DNA from 4 places in the Allobosea sp. 10L417 genome. Region 2 is predicted to be linked to each of the others. Evidence: predicted binding sites of a transcription regulator. Region 2 holds the regulator's gene; each other region holds the start of a gene.
The links. The regulator LexA, encoded in region 2, represses DNA repair genes until DNA is damaged. The targets are predictions, from matches to a motif close to TGTTCNNNNTGTGTTCNG.
Positions count from the first base shown of each region.

Region 1: the regulator LexA is predicted to act here: its motif matches at 1,690-1,707, upstream of AC1DE3_RS09140 (ImuA family protein).
Region 3: the regulator LexA is predicted to act here: its motif matches at 2,699-2,716, upstream of recA (recombinase RecA).
Region 4: the regulator LexA is predicted to act here: its motif matches at 2,721-2,738, upstream of ruvC (crossover junction endodeoxyribonuclease RuvC).

Region 1 is NZ_JBFTJP010000002.1:627,322-631,620, reverse strand. Features, by position in the region: gene AC1DE3_RS09145 (Y-family DNA polymerase) at 1-903, opposite strand, end outside; gene AC1DE3_RS09140 (ImuA family protein) at 809-1,675, opposite strand; gene AC1DE3_RS09135 (phospholipase D-like domain-containing protein) at 1,874-3,319, shown strand; partial or broken gene AC1DE3_RS09130 (endonuclease/exonuclease/phosphatase family protein) at 3,408-4,202, shown strand.
Region 2 is NZ_JBFTJP010000007.1:47,078-51,376, reverse strand. Features, by position in the region: gene AC1DE3_RS17610 (ComEC/Rec2 family competence protein) at 1-1,274, shown strand, start outside; gene lexA (transcriptional repressor LexA) at 1,268-1,978, opposite strand; gene AC1DE3_RS17600 (molybdopterin molybdotransferase MoeA) at 2,078-3,289, opposite strand; gene moaC (cyclic pyranopterin monophosphate synthase MoaC) at 3,289-3,771, opposite strand; gene trpC (indole-3-glycerol phosphate synthase TrpC) at 3,768-4,299, opposite strand, start outside.
Region 3 is NZ_JBFTJP010000001.1:285,823-290,121, forward strand. Features, by position in the region: gene cckA (cell cycle histidine kinase CckA) at 1-1,018, shown strand, start outside; gene AC1DE3_RS01595 (MFS transporter) at 1,201-2,514, opposite strand; gene recA (recombinase RecA) at 2,800-3,885, shown strand; gene alaS (alanine--tRNA ligase) at 4,072-4,299, shown strand, end outside.
Region 4 is NZ_JBFTJP010000001.1:926,563-930,861, forward strand. Features, by position in the region: gene AC1DE3_RS04715 (methyl-accepting chemotaxis protein) at 1-751, opposite strand, end outside; gene AC1DE3_RS04720 (YebC/PmpR family DNA-binding transcriptional regulator) at 972-1,718, shown strand; gene AC1DE3_RS04725 (sulfite exporter TauE/SafE family protein) at 1,825-2,604, opposite strand; gene ruvC (crossover junction endodeoxyribonuclease RuvC) at 2,759-3,274, shown strand; gene ruvA (Holliday junction branch migration protein RuvA) at 3,300-3,917, shown strand; gene AC1DE3_RS04740 (GNAT family N-acetyltransferase) at 3,914-4,299, shown strand, end outside.

The DNA.
Region 1 (4,299 bases), on a different contig from region 2:
GATGGCGAGACGGCGGACAGCGCCGTCGCTGCGGAAGAAGGCGATCTCGAAGACGCGCCCGCCTTCGCCGCGCGCCTCCAGCACCCGCGCGGCTTCCCCGATCAGGCGGGTGACCTCGGCCTCGAGGCTCGCAGTATCGGCGAAGGGCTCGGCGAAATGGCGCTCGACCACGCAATCGGGCGGCGGACGCAGCGGCACGATGCGCCTATCCTCGTGGCCGAGGATGCGCCGGAGCTTCATCGCCAACCCCTCGCCGAAGCGGGCGGAGAGGGTTTCCGAGGGGCGCTCCGCGAGATCGGCCAGCCTCTTCAAGCCGGCGCGGGAGAGCGCGATCACGGTCTCCGCTTCGGCCTCCAGCGCCGCGACCGGCAGCGGTCGCAGCGCCGCTTCATCCTGCCCCGGCGGGATAATGCCTCCCCGTGCGAAGCGGGCGCAGGCGCGGGCGGCATCGGGCGTGCCGGCGATGGCGGCTTTCAGGCTCAAGCCCATCCGGTCCATCACCCGCCGCACAAGGCCGACCATCCCCTCCTCGCCACCGAAGAGATGGGCGCAGCCGGTGATGTCGAGCATGAGACCATGCGGCTCATCGAGCGCGGCCAGGGGCGTGAAGCGGTCGCAGAAGGCAGCGAGCGCTTCTAGAAACTGGCGGTCCGCCTGCGGCTCGGCCTCCAGCGCGACGAGATCGGGGATACGGGCGCGGGCATCAGCCAGCGTCAGGCCGCGGGCCAGACCGAGATCGAGAGCACGCCGGTCACAATCGACCAGGCGCAGCGCGTTGTGCTGCGTCTCGACCAGGACATACGGCTTCTCAGCCGGCGCGCCGAAGGCCGGAATCGCGCCCGTCCGCCGCAACCTGTCCGTCGCCAGGAAGGGGAACCAGAGGGCGAGATAGCGGCGCGGCATGGTCTGTCCGGGAAGCCAGTCTGTCGGATCGGTCGAAAAGGCTGCGTTCCGCGAAAGATCGTCGATCACGGTCCCACTCCACACGCCACTCACGTTCCGCCGCGCCGCCGCGCTGGCGCAGCAATCTCAAGGCGAAGGCCGGGGCACCCGGGGCATTGGCCTCCAGCGCCCGCGAGGCGAGCGTCCGGACCTGCCAGCGCGTGCGCGCCGCGCTCGGCGCCTCGGCCGCCGCCACCCGCAGCAGCAGAACCGGGACGCCCGAGCCTTCGGCCGCCAAGACGAGGCGGCGGCTCGCCGTCAGGTCGAAGGAGCGCGGCTCCCCCCAGGGCTCGATCAGCACGGCGCCGAGCGCCGGGCAGCGCGCCGCCTCGGCACCGGCCCGCAGCACGCTTTCGCCGTCGCGCGCCCGCACCAGCAGGAGGCGCGCCGGGTCGAGGCCGAGTTCGTTGAGCCCCGGCGCGTGCAGCCGGCCCGCCTCGGCATCGACGAAATCCTGCCGTGCCCAAAGGATCGGCCGTTCAGCAGCCTTTTCCTCCGCTGCCCCCGCCCTCAAAGCGAGTCCGAGCGCGAAGCCGGTCGCGGCGGCGAGATCGGCAATCTCGGCGGCGTAGACCTCGTGCAGTGCCGCCCGCGCGAGACCGCCATTCAGGGTCTCGTCCAGCGAAGCCACGCCCAGGCCGATCCGCGCCTGCGAAGCCGGCCCGGCGCGTAGGGCCCCTTCGGCAAGGCTGCGGCGCAGATCGGCCAAGGTCAAGGTAGTGGTTACGGGCATGGCAATAAGGTAACTGTTCTCTCTTTGTTCCTTTATAAGCCTCTCCCCGGCGGAAGGCGAGTCCGGTCTCGCCGCCCTCCCTCCCATCCCTGACGCGTGATGACAGCGAATGGGGCGCACCGTCTTCCTGGCGATCGGGACGCCCCCTCCAAACCGCCGCCATGGCGAACCGGCCGCCCACGCGCTAGCTTCACGGGCATGTGGGGGATTCTCCAAGCCTATTGGCCGCATATCCTTGCCGCCATCTCCATCGTGATGGCGGCCGTCGCAGGCGCGCATGCGGTGATGACGAAGGACGAAGTGCGCGCCGCCATCGGCTGGACCGGCGTCATCATCCTTTCGCCGATCGTCGGCCCCCTTCTCTATGCGATTGCGGGCGTGAACCGGATCCGACGCGCCACGATCCTGGCGCAACGGCCCGGCCATGGTCGACCCGGAACGCACTTCCACGCCAGCGACAAGGTGGTCGGGGCGCGGTTCGGGCAGCGCTTCGCGGCGCTCAAGACTTTGGGCGACCGCGTCGCCCGCCATCCTCTGACCACCGGCAACAGCATCGAAACCCTGCGAAGCGGCGACGAAGCCTACAGCGCCATGCTTGCCGCCATCGGGGCGGCCGAGCGCAGCGTCATCCTCGAGAGCTACATCTTCGACCGCGACCCTATCGGCCTGCGCATCGCCGATGCGCTGATCGCCGCGCATCGGCGCGGGATCGCGGTGCGCGTGCTGATCGATGCGGTCGGCGCCCGCTATTCGGTGCCAAGCATCGCCGGCCATCTGCGCGAGGGCGGCGTCGCGGTCGACGTGTTCAACGGCAACATCATCATGGGCCTCAGGCTGCCCTACGCCAATCTGCGGACGCACAGGAAGATCATCGTCGTCGACGGGACCGTCGCCTTCATGGGCGGCATGAACATCCGCCAGGGCTTCACCCGCGAGTTCGCAGGAGACGCCTATGCCCATGACACGCATTTCCGCCTGACCGGGCCCATCGTCGCCGATCTCTTCATGGTCGCGGCGGAGGACTGGCGCTTCGCCTCCGGCGAGGCGCTCGAAGGCCCGGCATGGGACATCACCTTGCCTGCCGCCAGCGAACTCGCCGCGCTCGTGCGGGCCGTTCCGTCCGGCCCGGACAGCTATCTGGAGACCAATCACAAGCTCTTGATGGGCGCACTTTCGGTCGCGCGGCGCTCCGTCAGGATCATGTCGCCCTATTTCCTGCCGGATCAGGAATTGATCAGCGCGCTCGTCACGGCGGCGCGGCGCGGCGTCGATATCGACATCATCGTCCCCTCCGTCAACAATCTGGTGCTGGTCGACAGGGCGATGACTGCGCAATTCGACCAGATTCTCAAGAATTACTGCCGAATCTGGCGCTCGACCGGCCCGTTCGACCATTCCAAGCTCTTCGTCGTCGATGGTTGCTGGGCCTATGTCGGCTCCTCGAACCTCGACCCCCGTTCGCTCAGGCTGAATTTCGAGATCGATATCGAAGTGCTCGACCATGATTTCGCCGGCGGAATTGCCGAGCGCGTCGAGGCCGTGATGGCGCAGGCGACACCTGTCACGCTTGCCGGCCTGCGCGCACGCCCTTATGTCTTGCGTCTGATGGACAGGTTGATCTGGCTCGGCTCTCCCTATCTTTGAGCCGAAACGGTCAACGCCCTGACGCGATGGATATGCAAAGCTTCGTCCTGTTCGATTCGAGCGGGCCAAAGCCTCAAACGGCAGAGCGATGCAGAAGAAGAGCCCGAGCCTGCGCGCCAGCATCATCGCCTCGCTCCGCCAGCGGAAGAACCGCGATGAAGCGCCCAGGCATGGGCCGGGCGAGCGGCCGGCAGGCACGCTCATCGCCTCCTACAACGTCCACAAATGCGTCGGCGTCGACGGTCGCTTCGATCCCGGCCGCATCGCGCAGGTGATCCGCGAGATCGCCCCCGACATCATCGCCCTGCAGGAGGCCGACAAGCGTTTCGGCGCCCGCCACGGCCTGCTCGACCTCGCGAGGCTGAAGGAGGAGACGGGCCTCATCCCGGTCCCCATCGAGAGCGCCAACGCCGCCGCCCATGGCTGGCACGGCAATGTCGTGCTGTTCAGGCAGGGGCTGGTGCGGGACGTCCATCAGGTCTCCCTGCCCGGGCTCGAACCACGCGGCGCGCTGGTCGTCGACCTCGATCTGGAGGGCGGCAGGGAGGTGCGCATCGTCGCCGCCCATCTCGGCCTGCTGCGCCGTTCGCGCTCGCAGCAGGCTCGCATGCTCCTCGACGTGATGAGGAACCGCGACGAGCGCCCCACGCTCCTGCTCGGGGACCTCAATGAATGGCGCCTCGGCGACCGTTCGTCGCTCAAGGAGCTCGGGCCCACTTTCGGCGCGCTGCCGATGCCCGTACCCAGCTTTCCCTCGGGCCTGCCGCTGCTCGCGCTCGACCGCATCATCGCCAACCGGCCGGAGATGCTGTCCGACGTCACGGTCCACGATACGCCGCTGGCGCGCATCGCCTCCGACCACCTGCCGATCAAGGCCATCCTCGGCCCGAGCAGCCCGAGCCTCGCGAGCCTCCCGCTGCCAGCTGTCGCGCTCGGGCCCGCGGCCAGCCCGGCTGCCGCGATCATCGGCTTTCGCAACG
Region 2 (4,299 bases):
TGCTCTGGCCGATCAAGAAGATCGCGGCCGTCGCGGCGATGCTCGGCGCGACCGCCTACTGTATCTTTTCAGGCAGTGACGTCGCGACCGAACGCTCGCTGATCATGACGCTGGTGATGCTCGGCGCGATCCTTGTCGATCGTGCTGCACTGAGCATGCGCAATCTCGCTCTTGCAGCCATGATCGTGCTGCTACGCGAGCCGGAGGCGCTGCTCGGACCGAGCTTCCAGATGTCATTCGGCGCGGTTGCGGCCCTGATCGCCTTTGCCGAACGCTGGGAGAGCCGAAAACGCACGGAGCCGCCCCCGAGCCTGCCATGGCCGCTCGGGCCGGTCTGGGCAGCGGCGCTCGGCATCGTCGTCACCACCTTGCTGGCGACGGCCGCAACAGCGCCCTTCGGGGCCTATCACTTCCAGACCTTCAACCCTTTCGGCCTGCTGGGCAACGCCATGGCACTGCCTTTCGTCTCGCTGTTCGTGATGCCTGCGGCGGTGTTCGGCGTGCTCGCCTATCCCTTCGGGCTGGACTGGCCTGCCTGGGCGCTGATGGGGCTGGCTTCGGATGTCGTGCTCAAGGTGGCGCATTGGGTCGCAAGCATCGACCATTCCACCGTGATGATCGCCGCCTTCAGCCCGGCCGTGCTGACCTGCTTCGTGCTGGCGTTGCTCTGGCTGACGCTGTGGACCACGGCCTGGCGCTGGCTGGCGGCGGTCCCCATCGTGCTCGGCGTCGCCATCGCCGGAAAGCCGGAGCGGCCGGAAATCCTGATCGAACGCGACGGCTCGGGGCTTGCTGTGCGGGGCCTCGATGGACGCCTTGCGGTCGCCGGCAAGCCCAGCCGCTTCGTGCTGCAGCAATGGCTGAGTGCCGACGGCGACAGCCGCTCGCCGGACGATCCGACGCTGCGCGCCGGCATCGCTTGCGATCAACTGGGTTGTGTTGCGCAAACGGCCGACAAGCGCATGATTTCCTACACGCGCGACCGGCTGGCGATCATCGAAGATTGCCTGCGGGCCGACCTCGTCGTCACCGCCATTCCCTGGAGCGGCGCCTGCAAGGCCCGGCTGATCGAGCGAATGGGACTGTCACGCGACGGCGCGACCTCGCTCTACCGCACGGCGTCGGGATGGAGCAGCCGCATCTCAGAGCCCAGCGCGGCCGATCGGCCGTGGAGCCGCCGACGCGAACCCCGTCTGGCGGCGCCCGCTGCAACGAGCATCAGCATTCCGCCAGCTTCCGCCGATGGCGAAGCCGAGGTCGAACGGCTTCAGTAACGCCGCATCAGATTGACGAGGCGGCCCTGAATCTTGACCCGGTCCGGCCCGAGCACACGCGTCTCATAGGCGGGATTGGCGGCTTCGAGCGCGATCGAGGAGCCGCGTTTGCGCAGCCGCTTGAGTGTGGCCTCCTCGTCGTCGATCAGTGCCACGACGATATCGCCGGTATTGGCCGAGTCCTGCTTGCGGATGATGACGGTGTCGCCGTCGAGGATGCCCGCTTCGACCATCGAGTCACCACGTACTTCGAGCGCGTAATGCTCGCCGGAGCCGAGCATGTCGGGCGGCAACGAGACGGTGTGGCTGCGGTTCTGAATGGCCGAAATCGGTGTGCCGGCGGCGATGCGGCCCATGACCGGGATCGCGATCGAAGAGCGGCTGTCCTCATCGGCGGTGGGGCGGGGTTTGCCGAGATTGGGCTGCGTGCCGAGCCCGCCCTGGACGACCGCAGGGCTGAAACGCGGCCGCTGCTGCGGCGTACCGAGTCCATCGGGCATCTTGATGACTTCGAGCGCACGCGCCCGGTTGGGCAGGCGGCGGATGAAGCCGCGCTCCTCCAGCGCCATGATCAGCCGGTGGATGCCGGATTTCGAGCGCAGATCGAGCGCGTCCTTCATCTCGTCGAAGGAGGGCGGCACCCCGCTCTCACGCAAGCGTTCCTGGATGAAGCGCAGGAGTTCGTGTTGCTTGCGTGTCAGCATGATCCCGCCGGCCCCGGAAAAGCGTAGATTCGAAACAAATCACGAACACCATAACTGTTCGCCTTGTGTTCCGCAACCCGGTCGCGCGAGAGCGCCCGTCTACCGCAGCGGCAGGATACGGCAGAGGTCGCCTATCTTGGCGGGCGCAGCATGGGCCGGGCGGATCGTCAGCGCCTGCGCCCGCGCCAATGTGCCGAGCATGGAGGAATCCTGCCGATCGAAAGGCGTTGCAACCCAACCATCGGGCGTCAGCGCCAGCTCCGAGCGCAGATAATCCTCACGCTCGTCATTGCCCGGCAGGTCGCTGCCGAGGCGGGCGGGGACGCTGCGGTCGCGATCGGCGCCGGCCATGCCGAGCAGGGCTTCGATCAGCGGCAGCACGAAGAGATGGCCGCAGACGATCGAGGAGACCGGGTTTCCGGGAAGCCCGACCACGACCATCCGGCCGAGCCGACCGGTCATCATCGGCTTGCCCGGCCGCATGGCAATCTTCCAGAAGCCAAGAGACATCCCGGCGCGGGTCAGCGCCTCCTGCACGAGGTCGTGTGCGCCCACCGAGGCGCCGCCCAGCGTGATTAGCACGTCGGCATCGGCAGCCCGCGCCATGCCGATCTTGTTGGCGAGATCGGCATGGTCGTCGCGGGCGATGCCGAGATCGAGCACGGTGCCACCGGCCTTTTCGACCAGCGCGGCGAGCGCGAAGGAGTTCGAGGCGACGATCTGGTCGCGCCCCACAGGCTCGCCCGGCGCCACCAGCTCGTCGCCGGTCGCCAGGATCGCGACGCGCGGCTTGCGCCGGACCGGCAGCGAGGGATGGCCCATCGCGGCGGCGAGCCCGAGTGCGGCGCTGTCGAGCACGCGTCCGGCCGACAGCAGGGCGTCGCCTTCGCGGAAATCGAGCCCCGCCCGGCGCAGGAACTTGCCTTTGGCGGGGGGCACCCGCACGCGGATCGTGGGGCTGCCGACGCCGTCGGCGTCCTCCTGGATCAGGATGGTGTCGGCACCATCAGGCATCGGCGCGCCGGTAAAGATCCGTACGGCTTCGCCCGGCCCGACCGTACCGTCAAAGGCCCGCCCGGCGGCGGACTCCCCGATCACGGCGAGTGTGGCATCTTCGGCCATCTCGTCGGCACGCACGGCGTAGCCATCCATGGCGGAGTTGGCGAAGGGCGGCTGGGTTCTGAGCGCCTTCAGATCGGCTGCGAGCACCCGCCATGCGCATTGCGCGAGCGGGAGGGTCTCCGCTCCGGTCGGTCCCGGAATGCTGTTGAGCAGCGCCTTGCGCGCGACGGGGACCGGGGTGAGCGCCATCAGCGGGCTTTCGCCTCGTAGTCGCCGGACTGGCCGCCGGATTTGTGCAGGAGCCGGATATTCTCGATCCGCATCGCCCTGTCGACTGCCTTGACCATGTCGTAGACGGTGAGACAGGCGACGGACACGGCGGTGAGCGCCTCCATCTCGACGCCGGTCTGGCCCTTCATCTTCACCTCAGCGCGCACGCGCACGCCCGGCAGGGCCTCGTCGATCTCCAGATCGACCCCGATCTTGCTGAGCAGCAGCGGGTGGCAGAGCGGGATCAACTCATGCGTGCGCTTAGCGGCCATGATGCCGGCGAGGCGCGCCGTGCCGAGCACATCGCCCTTCCTAGCATTGCCGTCGCGCACGATCGCAATCGTCTCCGGCGCCATCACGACGCTGCCCTCGGCTACTGCCATGCGGGTCGTCTCGGCCTTGTCGCCGACATCGACCATATGTGCCTGGCCTTGGGCGTCGAGATGGCTGAGCCGGCTCACGCCGCGTTCTCTTGAGCCTGGCCGGTCAGCAGGGTCCGCGTCGCCGCTGTGACGTCCGCCTGCCGCATCAGGCTCTCGCCGACGAGGAAGCTGTTGACGCCGGCCTTGTTGAGACGGGCGATGTCGGCATGGGCAAAGATGCCGCTCTCGCCGATGACGATGCGGTCGGCCGGGACGCGCGGCGCCAGCCGCTCGGTCACGGCGAGATCGACGTGGAAGCTGCGCAGGTCGCGGTTGTTGATGCCGAGCAGCCGACTTTCGAGCTTGAGTGCCCGGTCGAGCTCGGCGTCGTCATGCACCTCGACGAGCACGTCCATGCCGAGATCGCGAGCGGCTTCGTTCAGCGCCCGGGCGGTGTCGTCGTCGACGCCGGCCATGATGATCAGGATGCAGTCGGCGCCCCAGCTGCGGGCTTCGTAGACCTGATAGGGCTCGTAGAGGAAATCCTTGCGCAGCGCCGGCAGGCCGGAGGCCTCGCGCGCCTGCGTCAGAAATTCCGGCTGGCCCTGGAAGGAGGGCGCGTCGGTG
Region 3 (4,299 bases), on a different contig from region 2:
CCCGGACATCATGCAGATCAAGCAGAACGCCTACCGCGCCGCCGCGCTGGTCCGGCAACTGCTCGCCTTCTCGCGCCGCCAGACCCTGCGTCCGCAGGTGCTGGAACTCGGCGAGGTGCTCTCCGACCTGTCGCTGATGCTGAAGCGCGTCGTCGCCGACAAGGTGACGCTCGACGTGCGGCAGGGCCGCGACCTCTGGCCGGTCAAGGCCGATCTTGGCCAGCTCGAGCAGGTCATCGTCAACCTCGCCGTCAACGCCCGCGACGCCATGCCGGACGGCGGCAAGCTGACGGTGCGAACCCGCAACGTTGCCCGCGAGGACTGCGTGAGCTTCAGCCACGCCGCCCTGCCCGCCGACGACTACGTGCTGCTCGAAGTCGAGGACAGCGGAACCGGCATCCCGCAGGAGCATCTCGACAAGATCTTCGAGCCCTTCTTCACCACCAAGGAGGTCGGCAAGGGCACCGGCCTCGGCCTCTCGATGGTCTACGGCATCGTCAAGCAGACCGGCGGCTATGTCTTCGTCGATTCCACCGTCGGCAAGGGCACGGCCTTCCAGATCTTCCTGCCGCGCCATGTCCCGAGCCAGGAGGAAATCGCCGCCGAGGCCGCGGCCAAGGAAGCGCCCAAGAAGCTCGCCGCCGACCACACCGGCGCCGGCATCATTCTGCTGGTAGAGGACGAGGACGCGGTGCGCGCGCTGAACGCGCGCATGCTGGTTTCGCGCGGCTACACCGTCCACGAAGCCGCCTCCGGCGTCGAGGCGCTCGATCTCTTCCTCAAGAACGACGGCCAGATCGACCTCGTCGTTTCCGACGTGGTCATGCCCGAGATGGATGGCCCGACCTTGCTGGGCGAGTTGCGCAAGCGCAACCCGAACACCAAGGTCGTCTTCGTCTCCGGCTATGCCGAGGAGGCTTTCCGCAAGAACCTGCCCGAGGGCGAGGACTTTCACTTCCTGCCCAAGCCCTTCACGATGAAGCAGCTCGTCGAGACGGTGAAGGCGGCGATGGGCTGAAGGAGCCGTGTCGTCATCTCCGGAGCAGGCCGGTGGCCTGAGCCCAGGATCGACGAGCGCGACGATGTTCCGGACGTCGTCATCCTCGCCCTTGTGGAGAGCATCCACGTCTTGAACACGACGCTTGCCCAGCGCAGACGTGGATGGTCGGGACAAGCCCGACCATGACGCAAAGCCCCCCCTCAGCGCGCCGCAGCCGCGCCGACATCCCCGCCCTCCCGCGAAACCAGCGCGCTCACCCCGATCAGTGCCAGGATCGTGATCGCGGCCGAGAGGCTGAGATAATAGCCGACGAAGGGCAGGCCCTTCTCGGTCGCGAGCCAGGTCGCGACGTAAGGAGCGAGCGAGGCGCCGACGATCCCGCCGAGATTGAAGGTGAGTGAGGCGCCGGTATAGCGAACGGAGGTCGGGAACATCTCCGCCAGCGCCGTGCCCAGCGGCCCGTAGGTGAAGCCCATCAGCGACAGCCCGACGACGAAGAAGGCGAGCACGCCGAGGGTGCTGCCCGAGCCGAAGAGTGGCGCCAGCACGAAGCCGAAAACGGCAATGCCCAGCGTCGTCGCCAACAGGGTCTGCCGGCGCCCGAAGCGATCGGCCAGCACGGCCGAGACCGGAATGGTCAGGCCGAAGAACACGACCCCGATCATCTGCAGCGGCAGGAACTGATCGCGCGAAAAACCGAGCTTCGTCGTGCCCCAGCTCAGCGAGAACACGGTCATCAGGTAGAACAGCGCGAAGGTCGCGAGCGCCGCGAAAGTGCCGCAGAGCAGCGCGAGCTTGTGCTCGGCGAAGACGCTGACGAAGGGCACGCGCACCCGTTCGTGCTTCTCCATCGCCTTGCGGAAAGCAGGAGTTTCGCTGATCCGGAGGCGGACATAGAGCCCCATGAAGACGAGCAATGCGCTGGCGATGAACGGGATGCGCCAGCCGAAGCTGAAGAACTGCTCATCGGTCAGCAGCGCGTCGAGCGCGAGGAAGCTGCCGGTCGCGAGGATGAAGCCCACAGGCGCGCCGAGTTGCGGGAACATGCCGTACCAGGCCGATTTGCCGGGAGGGGCATTCTCAGTCGCGAGCAGCACCGCCCCGCCCCACTCGCCCCCGAGGCCGAGCCCCTGCCCAAGCCGGCAGAGCGCCAGCAGCAGCGGCGCGAGCACGCCGACCGCGGCATAGGTTGGCAGCAGGCCGATGGCCACGGTCGAGAGCCCCATCGTAATCAGCGCGGCGACGAGCGTCGCCTTGCGGCCGATGCGATCGCCGAAATGGCCGAAGATGGCGGCGCCGATCGGCCGCGCGAAGAAGGCGATCGCGAAGGTCGCGAAGGACTGGAGCATGGCGGTGGTCGGATCGCCGCCCGGGAAGAACAGCTTCGGGAACACGATCACCGCGGCCGTCGCATAGATATAGAAGTCGAAGAACTCGATCGTCGTGCCGATCAGGCTCGCCAGCAGGATGCGTCGCGGCGAGTTCGGGGCCGTTTGGGCGGGGGCGGAGGACACGTTGGCAACTTTCGAAAACAAATGGAGATTCCCCGCGCAATAACAGGAAACGGCAGGCGCCGGGATGGGAAACGCAGCGGCCAGCCATGCACCAATCGCATACGATGAGGGCCACAAGAAATACCGCATGATAAAATGGCATGACGGGAGGCTCAAATTGCCTCTCCTGACACAAGCTGACATACAGAACAAAAAAAGAACTTGCTGGCGGGAACAAAGAGTGATCATTCTGCTGTCAAGACTGATTGAGATGTCCCCTTGGCCCTGCCATAAGGAGCCCGAACTGTGAATCAGGCAAACCTCAGACTTGTGGAAGGCTCCTCGATGGACAAGGCCAAGGCGCTCGATGCAGCGCTCTCCCAGATCGAACGCGCCTTCGGCAAGGGTTCGATCATGCGGCTCGGCAAGAACCCGCAGGCGATCGAGATCGAGACGATCTCGACGGGCTCGCTTGGCCTCGACATCGCGCTGGGTGTCGGCGGCCTGCCCAAGGGCCGCGTCATCGAGATCTACGGGCCTGAATCCTCGGGCAAGACGACGCTGGCGCTGCACACCATCGCCGAGGCGCAGAAGAAGGGCGGCGTCTGCGCCTTCGTCGATGCCGAACATGCGCTCGATCCGGTCTATGCCCGCAAGCTCGGCGTCAATCTCGACGACCTGCTGATCTCCCAGCCCGACACCGGCGAACAGGCGCTCGAGATCACCGACACCCTCGTCCGCTCCGGGGCGATCGATGTGCTCGTGGTCGATTCCGTCGCAGCGCTCACGCCCCGCGCCGAAATCGAAGGCGAGATGGGCGATGTCCAACCTGGCCTGCAGGCTCGCCTGATGAGCCAGGCGCTGCGCAAGCTCACGGCCTCGATCTCGCGCTCGAATTGCATGGTGATCTTCATCAACCAGATCCGCATGAAGATCGGCGTGATGTACGGCTCGCCTGAGACCACCACCGGCGGCAACGCGCTCAAGTTCTACGCCTCCGTGCGCCTCGACATCCGCCGCGTCTCGACGCTGAAGGAGCGGGACGAGGCGACCGGCAACCAGGTCCGCGTCAAGGTCGTGAAGAACAAGGTCGCGCCGCCCTTCAAGCAGGTCGAGTTCGACATCATGTTCGGCGAGGGCATCTCGAAGGTCGGCGAGCTGATCGACCTCGGCGTCAAGGCAGGCATGGTCGAGAAGTCGGGCGCCTGGTTCTCCTTCGACAGCCAGCGTCTTGGCCAGGGCCGCGAGAACGCCAAGACCTTCCTCAAGAACAACCCCGATCTCGCCGCGAAGATCGAGGCCACGATCCGGCAGAACTCCGGCCTCGTCGCCGACCGCATCCTCGACCAGGCGAACCCGACCGACGACGATCTCGACGAGGGCGAGGCCTGAGCCGGACTGCTCTGGCGCGGAACGATGCAAGGGCGGCCTTCGGGCCGCCCTTTTCGTTTGAGAATAAAGCCTTGCAGGGTGTGCGCTGCGTCAAGCTTTCTGGACAGGGGCGGGCCGCCTGACTAGAACCGGACCTTCCTGCCGGACCTGCCCGGCCCCTGCCCGAGTTGAGAAGCGCAAACAGCGATGAGCGGCGTCAACGATATCCGGTCGACCTTCCTCGACTACTTCAAGTCCAACGGCCATGAAGTCGTGCCGTCGAGCCCGCTCGTACCGCGCAACGACCCAACGCTGATGTTCGCCAATTCGGGCATGGTGCAGTTCAAGAACGTCTTCACCGGGCAGGAGAAGCGTCCCTATTCGCGCGCCACCACCTCCCAGAAATGCGTGCGCGCCGGCGGCAAGCACAACGAC
Region 4 (4,299 bases), on a different contig from region 2:
CCGCCGCGACATGGTCGAGAGAGATCGACAGCTCGTTCGTCGCGGTCGCGACATTGCTGACATTGTCCGAAGCGCTGCCCGCCGCCCCCGCGGCCCGTTTGGCCTGCGCGCTGGTCTCGCCGACCACGTCCTCGACCGAGGCCGCGAGCCGCTCCACCTTGCCGGCGCTCGCATTCACCGCGCCGACAACCTCTCTCACCGTGACCTCGAACGCCTCGATCTGCTGGCGCGTGCGGTCGCGGTTCTCCTGCTGGACGACGGCATAGGTCTCGAGCAGCAGCTCCAGGTCGAGCTGGGTCGCCTTGGAGAGCGCCGTGCGCGTCGCGATCCGCCGGTCGAGCTCGCGTCTCTGCCAGAAGCTCGACAGCCCCATCATGCTCTGCCGGTCGAGCCCGAGCTCGACGATGATCGCGTTCGAGACGATCGCGTGGCAGATCACCACCGCATAGATCGGCACGCCATGGTCGTGAAAGGCAGTCGCCAGCTTCCGCGCCGACTCGATGTAACCCTCCCGAAGATCGCCGGAAGCGAGCCTGATCCAGTGCGCCAGCCGCCGCTCGTGGACGTCCGGCCGGCGCAGAGCCTGCGCAATTTCCGGCCAGGGCGCGAATTGCTCGTGCAGTTCCTCAAGCAGTTGCGGCAGCCGGTTGCGCGCGAAGCCCGACAGCGAAGCGAGAAGCTCGATATCCTCGTTGAAGATCCGGAAGGCGCGAAAGCGGTGTTCCTGCGCGGCGATGGAGTTGGATGTCACTGGTTCACGAGCTTGAAAGATGACGGCGTGGCGCACCGGCATGTTGCTCGGCCATGGCAAAGAATGGCTTAACGGCCGCTTCGCCGTCGATCTCGCCAACGAGAGCCCACTGGCGCTTGCCTGTCCCGGAAATCGGCGCCTATAAGGCCGTTCCGATCGCCCCGGCGCGCCGCGGGCGGTGTTTCCATGGTTCCATCATCTCAAAGGGCAGCGAGTCCCCATGGCCGGCCATTCACAGTTCAAGAACATCATGCACCGCAAGGGCAAGCAGGACGCGGTGCGCTCCAAGCTGTTCTCGAAGCTGGCCCGCGAAATCACCGTCGCCGCCAAGATGGGCATGCCCGATATCAACATGAACCCGCGGCTGCGCATGGCGGTTCTCGCCGCCCGCGCCGAGAACATGCCGAAAGACAATATCCAGCGCGCCATCAACAAGGCCGCCGGCGGCGAAGGCGATAACTACGACGAAGTTCGCTACGAAGGCTACGGCCCGGGCGGCGCCGCCGTCATCGTCGAGGCGCTGACCGACAATCGCAACCGCACCGCCTCCGCCGTCCGCTCCTACTTCACCAAGGCCGGCGGCGCGCTCGGTGAGAGCAACTCGGTCTCCTTCATGTTCAACCGCGTCGGCGAGGTCAGCTATCCACCGGAGGCCGGCGACGCCGACAAGGTCATGGAAGCTGCGATCGAAGCCGGCGCCGACGATGTCGCCTCGGACGAGAGCGGCCATGTCATCACCTGCGCCTTCGACGCGCTGAACGAAGTTTCCAAGGCGCTTGAAGCTTCGCTTGGCGCCCCCGCCTCGGCCAAGCCGGCCTGGCGGCCGACCACGACCGCCCCGCTCGACGAGGAAAAAGCGGCATCGATGATGCGGTTGATGGAAGCGCTCGACAATGACGACGACGTCCAGAACGTCTTCGCCAATTTCGAGATCGCCGACGACATCATGGCCAAGCTCAGCGCCTGATATCAGCCTGCGTCATTCTCGGGCTTGACCCGAGAATGACGCGCCGGAAAAACGCCCGCACCTCCTCGTCACGAGATGCTCGGGCCAAGCCCGAGCATGACGGCCTTCATCGCCCGATCAGCGCATCCCAGAGCGGCAGGCTGATCAGCGCGCTCAGGAAGATCACCAGATAGGCGCCGCGCCGGAAGCTCTGCTCCGAGGCGAGGCGGAAGCCATGCGTGCCGGCCCACAGCCCGATGCCGTAGACCGCGAAGAGCGGCACCGCCATCAGTAGCGCGCCGAAGATGAGAATGCCCTTCCACCACAGCACGGCGCCGCTGATCAGCGTGGAAACGCCGAAGAAGGCCTGCATATTGGCCCGCGTCTTGTGCCGGTCGTTGCGCTGGGCGCCAAGCCAGAACACCGCGAGCGGCATGCCGCCGATCGAGGCCATGCCATTGAACAGGCCCGACAGCGCGCCCACCCCGAGCGAGAGCGGGATCGTCGGGCGCCCGTGATAGCGCCAGCCCGAGGCCATCAGCCCGACGGCGGCCAGCACCAGCGCGGCCAGCAGCCAGCGCATGGTTTCGCGGTCGAGCCAGATCAAGAGCCAGATGCCGGCCGGCAGGGCCAGGGTCGCCGTCAGCAGAAGCGGCAGGATCTCGCTCCATTCAGCCCGCCGGGCGCTTCTCGCCGCGATCGGCAGGGCGAAGGGCAGGTCGATGAACCAGATCAGCCCTAGCGCCGCCACCGGCCCGAGCACCATCGAGGCCAGCGGCATGAACACCATCGCGAAGCCGAAGCCGGTGAAGCCGCGCACCAACCCGCCGAGGAGCGTCGCTGCGAGCAGGACGGCGATGCCGTCATAGGTCAGGCCGGGCATGAAGGCGGAGAGGCTGAAAGGCATGGCGTCGCATATGAGTAAGGCTGACCCGGCGAACCATGCCCGCCACGCTCCGGCAAGAACAACTTTCCTTTTTGATGCGATCGATGAGCGGAATTCATCCCCGCTCAAGTTCCGGGCGGGACAAATCCGAAACATCCGTTAGCTTGAGCCCGTCATGGCACCCGCGATTCGCATCATTGGCATCGACCCCGGCCTTCGGAAGACCGGCTGGGGCGTCGTCGTCTCGGAAGGCAGCAAGCTCTCCTTCGTCGCCTGCGGCTGCGTCGAGAGCGACGGCAGCCTCCCGCTCGGCGAACGCCTCCGGCAGCTGCACGAGGGGCTGCACAAGATCATCGCCGCGCATCGCCCGCATGAGGCAGCTGTGGAAGAGACCTTCATCAACCGCGATCCGCAATCGGCGCTGAAGCTCGGCCAAGCCCGCGGCATCGCACTGGTCGTGCCCTCGCTCGCGGGGTTGAGCGTCGCCGAATACGCCGCCAACCTCGTCAAGAAGACGGTGGTCGGTGTCGGCCACGCCGACAAGAAGCAGGTGCAGGCGATGATCCGCGTGCTGTTGCCCAAGGCCGAGACCCGCTCGGCCGACGCGGCTGACGCGCTCGCCGTCGCGATCTGCCATGCCCAGCATCGCGGCATGAAGGCATTGGTCGCGCAGATGCGCGCGGCGGGTTGAGAGTGGCGGCCGGGGGAAAGACACGATGATCGGCAAGCTCAAGGGCCTGATCGATTCCTATGGCGAGGACCACGTCATCATCGACGTGCAGGGCGTCGGCTATGTCGTGCAGTGCTCGGCGCGCACTCTCCAACGCCTGCCCAAGCCGGGCGAGGCGGCGGCGCTCTCCATCGAGACCCATGTCCGCGAGGATGCGATCCGCCTCTACGGCTTCATGTCCGACGTCGAGCGCGATTGGTTCCGGCTGATGCAGGTGGTGCAGGGCGTCGGCGCCAAGGTCGCGCTCGCCATCCTCTCGACGCTCGATCCCGGCAGCCTCGCGACCGCCATCGCCACCAACGACAAGGCCGCGATCGCCCGCGCGCCCGGCGTCGGCCCCAAACTCGCCCAGCGCCTCTGCGCCGAGCTCAAGGACAAGGCGCCGGCCTTCGGCCATATCGACCCCGGGGTCGTCCAGCTTTCGGGCGCACTCGAAGATAGGAAGCTGCCGCAGCCCATCGCGGACGCCGTCTCGGCACTCGCCAATCTCGGCTATCCTCAGGCCCAGGCCGTGGTCGCCGTGGCCGCTGCCGCCAAGGCGGCCGGCGACGGTGCCGGCACGGCCCAGCTGATCAAGCTGGGTCTGAAGGAACTGGCGAAGTGAGCGCACCGCCCGACGAGCTGGAACTGCGCATCGTCACCGACAAGACCGAGCTGTGTCGCATCATGCTGGCGAGTTGGGGCTCGCACAGCATGATGATCGACCTGCATGTCTATGACGTCGCCGAGATCGACGCGCTCGGCTTGTTCGAGCCCGATGGCAGGACGGCGGCATTGGCGAGCTGGACGGCGAGAGGCGACACCGCCTATCTCTGCGCGCTCCATTCGCTCCGTCCCGGCGAAGGCGTGGCGATCCAGATGCTCGACGCCGTCATCGCGGCGGCACGGGCGGCGGGCGCGAAGAAGCTCAAGGCGATGCTGACCAACGACAACATGCCCGGCATGACCTTCTACCAGCGCCGCGGCTTTCGCCTTTCGGGGCTTTA